DNA from 3 places in the Streptomyces sp. NPDC048349 genome. Region 3 is predicted to be linked to each of the others. Evidence: riboswitches for the same ligand, from Rfam matches in the RefSeq annotation. Region 3 holds a riboswitch; each other region holds the start of a gene.
What was found. Region 3 has a riboswitch for thiamine pyrophosphate ahead of thiC (phosphomethylpyrimidine synthase ThiC). Riboswitches for the same ligand answer to the same signal wherever they lie in the genome.
Positions count from the first base shown of each region.

Region 1: linked by a shared signal. The riboswitch ahead of thiO (glycine oxidase ThiO) and the one ahead of thiC (phosphomethylpyrimidine synthase ThiC) in region 3 are both predicted to bind thiamine pyrophosphate.
Region 2: linked by a shared signal. The riboswitch ahead of AB0D44_RS30720 (thiamine ABC transporter substrate-binding protein) and the one ahead of thiC (phosphomethylpyrimidine synthase ThiC) in region 3 are both predicted to bind thiamine pyrophosphate.

Region 1 covers NZ_JBEZLA010000024.1:2,893-6,140, forward strand. Annotated here, with positions in the region: gene AB0D44_RS15515 (thiazole synthase) at 1-141, opposite strand, end outside; gene thiS (sulfur carrier protein ThiS) at 147-347, opposite strand; gene thiO (glycine oxidase ThiO) at 344-1,513, opposite strand; TPP riboswitch at 1,511-1,623, opposite strand; gene AB0D44_RS15530 (FAD-dependent oxidoreductase) at 1,758-2,924, shown strand; gene AB0D44_RS15535 (Rv2175c family DNA-binding protein) at 3,010-3,248, shown strand, end outside.
Region 2 covers NZ_JBEZLA010000080.1:18,552-21,799, reverse strand. Annotated here, with positions in the region: gene AB0D44_RS30725 (iron ABC transporter permease) at 1-749, opposite strand, end outside; gene AB0D44_RS30720 (thiamine ABC transporter substrate-binding protein) at 845-1,945, opposite strand; TPP riboswitch at 2,030-2,139, opposite strand; gene rlmN (23S rRNA (adenine(2503)-C(2))-methyltransferase RlmN) at 2,198-3,248, opposite strand, start outside.
Region 3 covers NZ_JBEZLA010000001.1:144,698-147,945, forward strand. Annotated here, with positions in the region: gene thiC (phosphomethylpyrimidine synthase ThiC) at 1-1,269, opposite strand, end outside; TPP riboswitch at 1,263-1,408, opposite strand; gene AB0D44_RS00725 (YibE/F family protein) at 1,448-2,884, shown strand; gene AB0D44_RS00730 (SsgA family sporulation/cell division regulator) at 2,898-3,248, opposite strand, start outside.

The DNA.
Region 1 (3,248 bases), on a different contig from region 3:
CCGCATCGCCACCGTCGTGAGTTCGGTGCCGGAGGCCACCAGGGCCCGTTCCAGTACGTCCAGGCTCGGCGCCCCGCCCGTACCCATGATCAGGCGGGAGGAGAAGGTCCGGCCGCCGAGCGTGAAGAGGTCGTCCGCCATTTCGCTCAGCCTCCCTGGACCGCGGTGAGGATCTCGACCCGGTCGCCGTCGCCCACCGGCGTGGCCGGCCACTGCCCGCGGGGGACCACGGTCTCGTTGAGTGCGGCGGCGACCCCGGAGGGCGCCGCGGTCAGGGTGGCGACCACCGCGTCGAGCGTGGTGCCGGCCGCGATCTCGCGCGGCTCGCCGTTGACGGAGATGGTCATGCGTACGACTCCTGACGTGCGACGGAGAACCGGCGGGGGGTGAAGGGGCGGGCGATCGGCGGCAGTTCGCCGGTGGTCAGCAGATCGGCCATCACCTCGCCGGTGAGCGGGGTCAGCAGCACCCCGTTGCGGTAGTGCCCGGTGGCCAGGTGCAGGCCCGGCAGGTCGGTCGGGCCGAGCAGCGGGGCGTTGTCGGGGGAACCGGGGCGCAGTCCCGCCCGGGTCTCCACCAGCGGGAGTTCGGTGATGCCGGGCACCAGTTCATGGGCGTCGCGCAGGAGTTCGTAGACCCCGCCCGCCGTGACCGTGGTGTCCCAGCCGAGTTCCTCGCTGGTGGCGCCGATGACCAGTTCGCCGCTCTCGCGCGGCACGAGGTAGACGTGGCTGCCGCGCACGACCGCCCGCACGGTCCGCGACAGGAACGGCGCGTAGGCGGGCGGCACCGACAGGCGCAGCACCTGCCCCTTCACCGGCCGTACGGGGGCCGCCACCTCCGGCGGTACGCCGGCCAGCCGGCCGCTGAGCGAGCCCGCAGCCAGCACCACCTGGTCCGCCCGCAGCTGCGTGCCGTCGTCGAGCAGGGCGCCGGCCGCCCGGTCCCCGGCGACCAGCAGCCGCTCCGCGCCCGCCCGGTGGACGCCCACCCCGGCGCGCTCGCAGGCGGCCAGCAGGGCCGCGGCGAGCCGGCGCGGGTCGACCTGGTGGTCGCCGTCCACGCGCAGCCCGCCGCGCACGCCCGGGGCCAGCATCGGCTCCAGGCGGCGGCATTCACGGCCCGTGAGCCATTCGGAGTCCAGGCCGCAGCGGCGCTGGAGGGCGTGCAGCTCGCGCAGGTGGAGCCGGTCGTCGGCGTCCAGGGCGACGGCGAGGGTGCCGCAGGCGCGGTAGCCGATGTCCAGACCGCCGCTCGCCTCGGCGAGCTCGGCGGCGAACTCCGGATACCGGGCGGCGGAGGCCAGGCCGAGGCCCAGCAGGGCCTCCTCGCCGTAGTGCAGCTCCGTGACGGGGGCGAGCATCCCGGCCGCGACCTGGGCGGCCCCGCCGCCGGGGGCCGGGTCGGCCAGTACGGTGCGCAGGCCCCGCCGGGCGGCCCGCCAGGCGGTGACGAGCCCGATGATCCCGCCCCCGATGACGAGGACGTCGGATCCCTTTCGAGATGAGTGCATGGGCGTCCAGCCCCTCCCTTCGCCGGCATGACCCGGATCAGGTTCGTACGGTCGGAGGCCGTCCAGCCTCCCTCTCAGCCCGGTGCGCCCGGACTCCCGCGATAGGTACGGTGGCCAGACTAACCCCGCCGTGGACGGCGGGTAAGGGGCGCCTATTCCTGACGGCCCGTCAGGTGAATAGGGTGTCCAGGTGAACGAGCAGACGGAACAGACTGAGAGCGGCGTCGTCATCGTGGGCGCCGGAATGGCCGGTGTGCAGACCGCGGTCGCCCTGCGCGAGCGCGGATTCACCGGGCCCCTGACCCTCCTGGGCGCCGAGCCCCACCAGCCCTACGACCGGCCCCCGCTGTCCAAGGCGGTCCTGCTCGGCAAGGCCGAGGACTCGGCCTTCGACGTGGACTTCGAAGGGCTGGGCATCGCCCTGCGGCTCGGCGTGGAGGTCACAGGGCTGCGGGCCGCCGCACGCGAGCTGGACACCGAGGCGGGGCCGGTCCCCTACGAGGTCCTCGTCCTGGCCACCGGTGCGCAGCCGCTGACCCTGCCGGGAACCGACGGGGTCCAGGGCGTGCACCTGCTGCGCACCCTGGACGACGCGGCGCGGCTGCGCCCCGTGCTGGCGGCCGCGCCGTCGGTCGTGGTCGTCGGCGCCGGCTGGATCGGCGCGGAGTTCGCCACCGCCGCCCGGGAGGCGGGCTGCGAGGTGACCGTGGTCGAGGCCGCGGACCGGGTCCTGGCGGGCGCGCTGCCCGCCGAGGTGGCCGAGCCGATGGCCGGCTGGTACGGGCAGGCGGGCGCCGAGCTGATCACCGGAGCGAAGGTCGCCGGGGTCGAGGAGGGCCGGGTGCTGCTCGCGGACGGGCGCACCCTGCCGGCGGGCGCGGTGGTCGTGGGCATCGGCGCCCGCCCCGCCACCGGGTGGCTGGCCGGGACCGGCGTGGAGCTCGGCGCGGACGGCTCGGTCACCGCCGACGCCCACCTGCGGACCTCGCTGCCCGGGGTGTACGCGGTCGGCGACTGCGCCTCCTTCCCCTCGGCCCGCTACGGCACCCGGCTGCTGGTGCACCACTGGGACAACGCGCTCCAGGGGCCGCGGACGGTCGCCGCGAACATCCTGGCCGGGGAGCCGGTCGAGGCCTACGACCCGGTCCCGTACTTCTGGTCCGAGCAGTTCGGACGCTTCGTCCAGTACGCCGGTCACCACGGCGGGGCCGACACCCTGCTGTGGCGGGGCGACCCGGCGGATCCGGCCTGGTCGGTGTGCTGGCTGGCGGACGGCGCCCTGGTGGCGGTCCTGGCCGTCGGCCGGCCCCGCGACTTGGCGCAGGGCCGCCGCCTGATCGAGACGGGGGTGCCCGTCGACCCCGCCAAGGTCCGCGACCCCGGGACCGCGCTGAAGTCGGCACCGGCCTGACCGCGCAGCCGCGGGCGACCGGCTCCGCGACCCGGACGGCTCGCTCCGGTACCGGCGGCCGATCCGAGGTGGCAGGCTTGTCCCCGTGACCGAGATTGACGCAAAGATCGATTCCCTTGTCCCCTCATGGCTCTACCTCCCCGACATCGCGGAGATGCTCGACATCGAGGTGACCCGGGTCCGCCAGATGGTCAAGGAGGGCCAGCTGATCGCCGTGCGCCGGGGTGAGAACCGCGCCCTGCAGGTGCCGGCCCCCTTCATCGACGGCGACAAGGTCGTGAAGGGCCTCGTCGGTCTGCTGACCGTGCTGCGCGACGACGGCTT
Region 2 (3,248 bases), on a different contig from region 3:
ACCGTCCAGGCGTGCACCGCGAGGATCGCGCCGATCGCCGCGAACTGCACCATCGTCAGCACGGCGGCCGTGGGCAGGTCCAGGAGCTGCGCGGTCTGCCGGTAGACCTCCACCTCCAGGGTGGAGTAGGAGGGGCCGCCCAGGATCAGTACGACGCCGAAGGAGCTGAAGGTGAACAGGAACACCATCAGCGCGGCGGCGGCCACGGCCGGGGCCAGCGCGGGCAGCGTGACCCGCCGCCAGGCGGCGAACCGCCCGGCGCCCAGGACCCGGGCGGCCTCCTCCTGGCGCGGGTCGAGCTGGGCCCACAGGCCGCCGACCGTGCGGACGACGACGGCGTAGTTGAAGAAGACGTGCGCGAGGAGGATCGCCCAGACGGTGGTGTCGAGGCGGACGCCCACCCGTTCGTCGAGCAGTCCGCCCCGGCCGACCAGCGCGAGGAAGGCGGTGCCGACCACCACGGTCGGCAGCACGAAGGGCACGGTCACCAGGGCCCGCAGGAGCTGCTTGCCGGGGAACTCGAAGCGAGCGAAGACGTACGCGCCGGGGAGCGCGATCAGCAGCGTGAGTGCGGTGGAGGCGAGCGCCTGCCAGGTGGTGAACCACAGCACGCCGGCGATGTCGGGCCGGGCGAGCACCTCGCCGATGCGGCCGAACTGCCAGCCGGCGTCGGTCTTGAGACCGCGTCCGACGATCGCGGCCACGGGGTAGGCGAAGAACAGTCCGAAGAAGGCGAGGGGTACGGCCATCAGCGCGAGCCGCACGGCCGTGGCCCGCCCGCCCTCGCGGGGGCCGGGAACCGGCGCGGCGCCCCCCGGCGCCGCGCCCGCTCCCCGGGTACCGCTTACTTCACGACGAGCGAGGTCCATGCCTTGACCCACTGCTCACGGTTCTTGGCGATGGTCTCGGGAGCCACGTTCTCGGGCTTCTCGACCACCACACCGTGCTTGGTGAACAGCTCCGGCAGGGAAGCGCCCTTCGTCACCGGGTTCACGAACATCTGCAGCGGCATGTCCTCCTGGAACTTCTTGCCGATCAGGAAGTCCACGAGGGCCTTGCCGCCCTCCTCGTTCTTCGCGCCCTTCAGCAGTCCCGCGAACTCGACCTGCCGGAAGCAGGTGCCGGTGGCGACACCGGTCGGGGCCTCGGCCGGCTGCGGCTCGGCGTACAGCACCTCGACCGGCGGGCTGGAGGCGTAGGAGACGACCAGCGGGCGGTCGCCCTTGGCCTTCTTGCCGCCCGCCGAGCCGGAGAAGCGCTCGTTGTAGGCCTGCTCCCAGCCGTCGACGACCTCGACGCCGTTCGCCTTCAGCTTGCTCCAGTAGTCCTTCCAGCCCTCGTCGCCGTACTTGCCGACGGTGGCGAGCAGGAATCCCAGGCCGGGGGAGGAAGTCGCGGCGTTCTCGGTGACCAGCAGGTTCTTGTACTCCGGCTTGACCAGGTCGTCCAGCGTCTGCGGAGGGGCGATCTTCTTGTCGGCGAAGTAGGCCTTGTCGTAGTTGACGCAGATGTCGCCGGAGTCGATCGGGGTGACCCGGTGCTCCTTGTCGAGCTGGAACTCCGGCTTGACCTCGCCCAGGCCCTTGGCCTCGTACGGGGTGAAGATCCCGTTGTCGAGGGCGCGCGAGAGCAGGGTGTTGTCCACACCGAAGAAGACGTCGCCGCGCGGGGAGCCCTTGGTGAGGATCTCCTGGTTGAGCGCCGCGCCCGCGTCCCCGGACTTCAGCACCTTGACGGTGTAGCCGCTCTGCTGCTCGAACTCCTTGAGGACCGTGTCGGTCACGTTGAAGGAGTCGTGGGAGACGAGCGTGACGGTCTTGGACTTCGGAGCGTCGCTCGCGCCGGCGGGCTTGTCCTTGGCGTCGCCGCCGCCGCAGGCGCTGAGCGTGGTGACGCCGAGGGCGGCCGCGAGCGCGGCGCCCGCGATCTTCTGGGTGGTGCTCACTGGTGATTCCTCCTGGGATGACCAGGAGAAGACGCGGCCCTGCCCGGCGCTCTGTGGGAGCGGACGCCGGGCAGGGCGCAACAGCATGAGTGGTGACCGAACTTCCTACCCCGAATGACCGGGGCGAGGTTCAGAGGGTCTGCGGATGACGGATACCGCACTCTCAGCGCTGTGGCGCTCCCCTGTCGGAATATGAAATTGGTTCGGCCACAGGGTACCGCGTGGCCGAATACGGATGCCGCGAGGCGGAATCTAGCGCTCCGAGGCCGCGAGCTGGCCGCACGCGCCGTCGATCTCCTGGCCGCGGGTGTCGCGTACGGTCACGGGGACGCCGTGCCGGGCGATGGCCTCCACGAAGGCCCGCTCGTCCTCGGGCCGCGAGGCGGTCCACTTGGAGCCCGGCGTCGGGTTCAGCGGGATCAGGTTGACGTGGACGCGCTTGCCCTTGAGCAGCCTGCCCAGCAGGTCGCCGCGCCAGGCCTGATCGTTGATGTCGCGGATCAGGGCGTACTCGATGGAGATCCGGCGGCCGGACTTCTCGGCGTACTCCCAGGCCGCGTCGAGCACCTCGCGGACGTTCCAGCGGGTGTTCACGGGGACCAGGGTGTCGCGCAGCTCGTCGTCGGGCGCGTGCAGCGAGACCGCGAGGCGGCACTTGAAGCCCTCGTCGGCGAAGCGCAGCATGGCCGGGACCAGGCCGACGGTGGAGACGGTGATGCCGCGCTGCGACAGGCCCAGGCCGTCCGGCTCGGGGTCGGTGAGGCGGCGGATGGCGCCGACCACGCGGTTGTAGTTGGCCAGCGGCTCGCCCATGCCCATGAAGACGATGTTCGACAGGCGGGCCGGTCCGCCGGGGACCTCGCCGTCGCGCAGCGCGCGCATGCCGTCGACGATCTGGTGCACGATCTCGGCGGTGGACAGGTTGCGGTCCAGGCCGGCCTGGCCGGTGGCGCAGAACGGGCAGTTCATGCCGCAGCCGGCCTGCGAGGAGATGCACATGGTGACCCGGTCGGGGTAGCGCATCAGCACGGACTCGACGAGCGTGCCGTCGTGCAGCTTCCACAGGGTCTTGCGGGTGGTGTCGTCGTCGCAGCTGATGTGCCGCACGACGTTCATCAGCTCCGGCAGCAGCTCCTGGTGGAGCTTCTCGCGCGAGGCCGCCGGGATGTCGGTCCACTCGGCCGGGTCGTGGGCGTAGCGGGCGAAGTAGTGCTGGGAGAGCTGCTTGGCCCGGAACGGCTTCTCGCCGATCGCGGCGACCGCCTCACGGCGCTCCTCGGGAGTGAGGTCGGCGAGGTGCCGG
Region 3 (3,248 bases):
GAGCGTGTAGAACGGCGCCTCCTCGCAGATCTCCTGCTGGAGGTCGATGTTCTCCTTGATCTTGTGCATCGGGACGTGGCCCGGGCCCTCGATCATCGTCTGGACGTTGTGGCGCTTGGCGATCGTGTTGAGCTCGCCCAGCGTCTTCAGCTCCGCGAACTGCGCCGCGTCGTTGGCGTCCGCGATGGAGCCGGGGCGCAGGCCGTCGCCCAGCGAGTACGTGACGTCGTACGTCGCGAGGATCTCGCAGAGCTCCTCGAAGTTCGTGTAGAGGAAGTTCTCCTTGTGGTGCGCCAGGCACCACGCGGCCATGATCGATCCGCCGCGCGAGACGATGCCGGTCTTGCGGCGGGCCGTCAGCGGCACGTAGGGCAGCAGCACGCCAGCGTGGACCGTCATGTAGTCGACGCCCTGCTCGGCCTGCTCGATGACCGTGTCCTTGTAGATCTCCCAGGTCAGGTCCTCGGCACGGCCGTCGACCTTCTCCAGCGCCTGGTAGAGCGGGACGGTGCCGATCGGGACGGGGGAGTTGCGCAGCACCCACTCGCGCGTGGTGTGGATGTTGCGGCCCGTCGAGAGGTCCATGACCGTGTCGGCACCCCACTTGGTCGCCCAGGTCATCTTGTCGACCTCTTCCTCGATGGAGGAGGTGACCGCGGAGTTGCCGATGTTGGCGTTGACCTTCACCAGGAATCGCTTACCGATGATCATCGGCTCGATCTCGGGGTGGTTCACGTTCGCCGGAAGCACCGCACGACCTGCGGCGATCTCCTCGCGGACGACCTCGGGGGAGACGTTCTCGCGGATCGCGACGTACTCCATCTCCGGGGTGATCTCGCCCCGGCGGGCGTACGCGAGCTGCGTGACGGCGGCGCCGCCACGGCCCCGGCGGGGCTGGCGGGGGCGGCCCGGGAAAACGGCGTCGAGGTTCTTGAGCCCGCCCCGGGGCGAGGTGTGCTTGATGCCGTCGTCCTCGGGGCGCACGGGGCGTCCCGCGTACTCCTCGGTGTCCCCGCGGCCGATGATCCAGTTCTCGCGCAGCGGTGCGAGACCTCGGCGCACGTCGGTCTCGATCTGGGGGTCGGTGTACGGCCCGGACGTGTCGTAGAGCGTCACGTCCTTGCCGTTGGTGAGGTGGACCTGGCGGACCGGCACCCGGATGTCGGGGCGGGAGCCCCCCACGTAGCCCTTGTGCCAGCCCGGCTGGCGCTCGGTCTGACCGTCGTTGTCCTGGCTGACGGCAGGCGTGCGTGCGTCCTGAATGGTCATGAGACCTATCTCCCTACGCCGGCATTACCCGGTAACAGGTTCGGCGGTCGACGCAGCCTCTTCCCGTACGCATCCGTGATGCTCGTACGGTGATCAGCGCCCTCTCAGCCCGGTGCTCCGAGCTCCCGCGTTGTGCAAAGGTGCCCCCACGCTAGCGTCATCTAGGGCGTGCTGAACAGTGGGCCCCCTCATCTCTTGCGATGATCTGCCAGTGACGACCTCGCCGCAGCCCCCCACCGAGCCCACGGATCCCACTGGCCGCAGTGACCACACGGGCCACTCACACGCAGGCGCCGGGCACTCGGGTTCCGGCCATGCCGCCGGTCATGGCCACAGCCACGGCCACGGGCCGGCGGCGCCGGTCTCGAAGCACCTGCGCAAGGTCATCGCGGCCGTGTTGATCCCCTTCGCCGCCGCCGTCTTCATCGGCATGGCGGTGCTCTGGCCGGGCGGCGCCCCCGCGCACGAGCGCACGGGCGTCGGCTTCGACCGGCAGACCCAGCAGGGCACGGTCGTCTCGCTCGAGAACGTCGACTGCAAATCGGTGAACGCCTCGCAGGTCCCGCCCACCGGCGACACCTCCACTCCCGAGGGCCGCGAGGCCCAGGCCGCGCAGACCGGCGCGTGCAAGAAGGCCACCGTGAAGGTCGGCACCGGGCCGGACCAGGGCCGCACCTTCATCGAGATCGTCCAGCCGGGCGCACCACGACAGTTGACGGACGGCCAGGAGGTGGTGGTCGCCTACGCACCGGACGCCCCGCGGGACCTCCAGTACTCGGTGATCGACGTGAACCGCAAGTTCCCCATGGCACTGCTGGCGGGCATCTTCGCCGTCGCGGTCGTCGTGGTCGGCCGGATGCGCGGGCTGTTCGCGCTGATCGCGCTGGTCGTCAGCTTCGGCGTGCTGACCCTCTTCATCCTCCCGGCCATCCTGCAAGGGTCGAATCCGCTGCTCGTCGCCGTCATCGGGGCGAGCGCCATCATGCTGATCGCCCTCTACATGTGCCACGGGCTGACCGCCCGCACCTCGGTCGCCGTCCTCGGCACACTCGTCTCACTGCTGTTGATCGGGCTGCTGGGCTCGCTGTTCATCGGCTGGGCGTTCCTCAGCGGCAACACCGACGACAACACGGGCTTGATCCACGGGCTCTACCCGGACATCGACATGAGCGGTTTGCTGCTCGCGGGCGTGATCATCGGATCGCTGGGCGTACTCGACGACGTGACGGTCACCCAGACCTCGGCGGTCTGGGAACTCCACCAGGCCGACCCCTCGATGGGGCCGCGCGCCCTGTACCGGGCGGCCATCCGCATCGGTCGCGACCACATCGCGTCGGTGGTCAACACCCTGGTGCTGGCGTACGCGGGCGCCGCCCTCCCCCTGCTCCTGCTGTTCTCGATCGCGAACAGCAGCATGGGTGCGGTGGCGAACAGCGAGCTGGTGGCGGAGGAGATCGTACGGACCCTCGTGGGCTCGATCGGTCTCGTGGCCTCGGTGCCCGTGACGACGGCGCTGGCCGCGCTGGTCGTCTCGGCCGACCGGCCGGGGACCCCGGACGGCGGAGCGGGCTCGGGGCCGGTCCGCAGTGGCCGGGGCCGTCGGCGCAAGCGCTGAACGTGGTGCCTGGTCAGCCCGCGTTCTGCTCGTTCTGCCGGGATTCGGCGAGGATCTTGCCGAGCGCTTCGTCGAGGTTCTCCTCGAAGTCGCCCAGGTTGCGCTCCTGCCCGAGCGGAACGAGCCGGTCGGTGCGGTCGAGGAACGCGACGAGAGGCGCCGCGCCGGCGCGGAACAGGGCCCGGTCGCCGCCGACCTGTAGGCGGATGTGGACATCGGACAGTTCTTCGGGATCGGTGGGGGCGATGTGCACATCGCCGTCACCGCACGGCTTGTTGATGCCGTCGAGAAGGAGCTCCCGGCCGAACGCCCAGGTCACGGGCGCATCTCCGGGAAGGTGGAAGGTCAGGCGGACTGCGTAGGG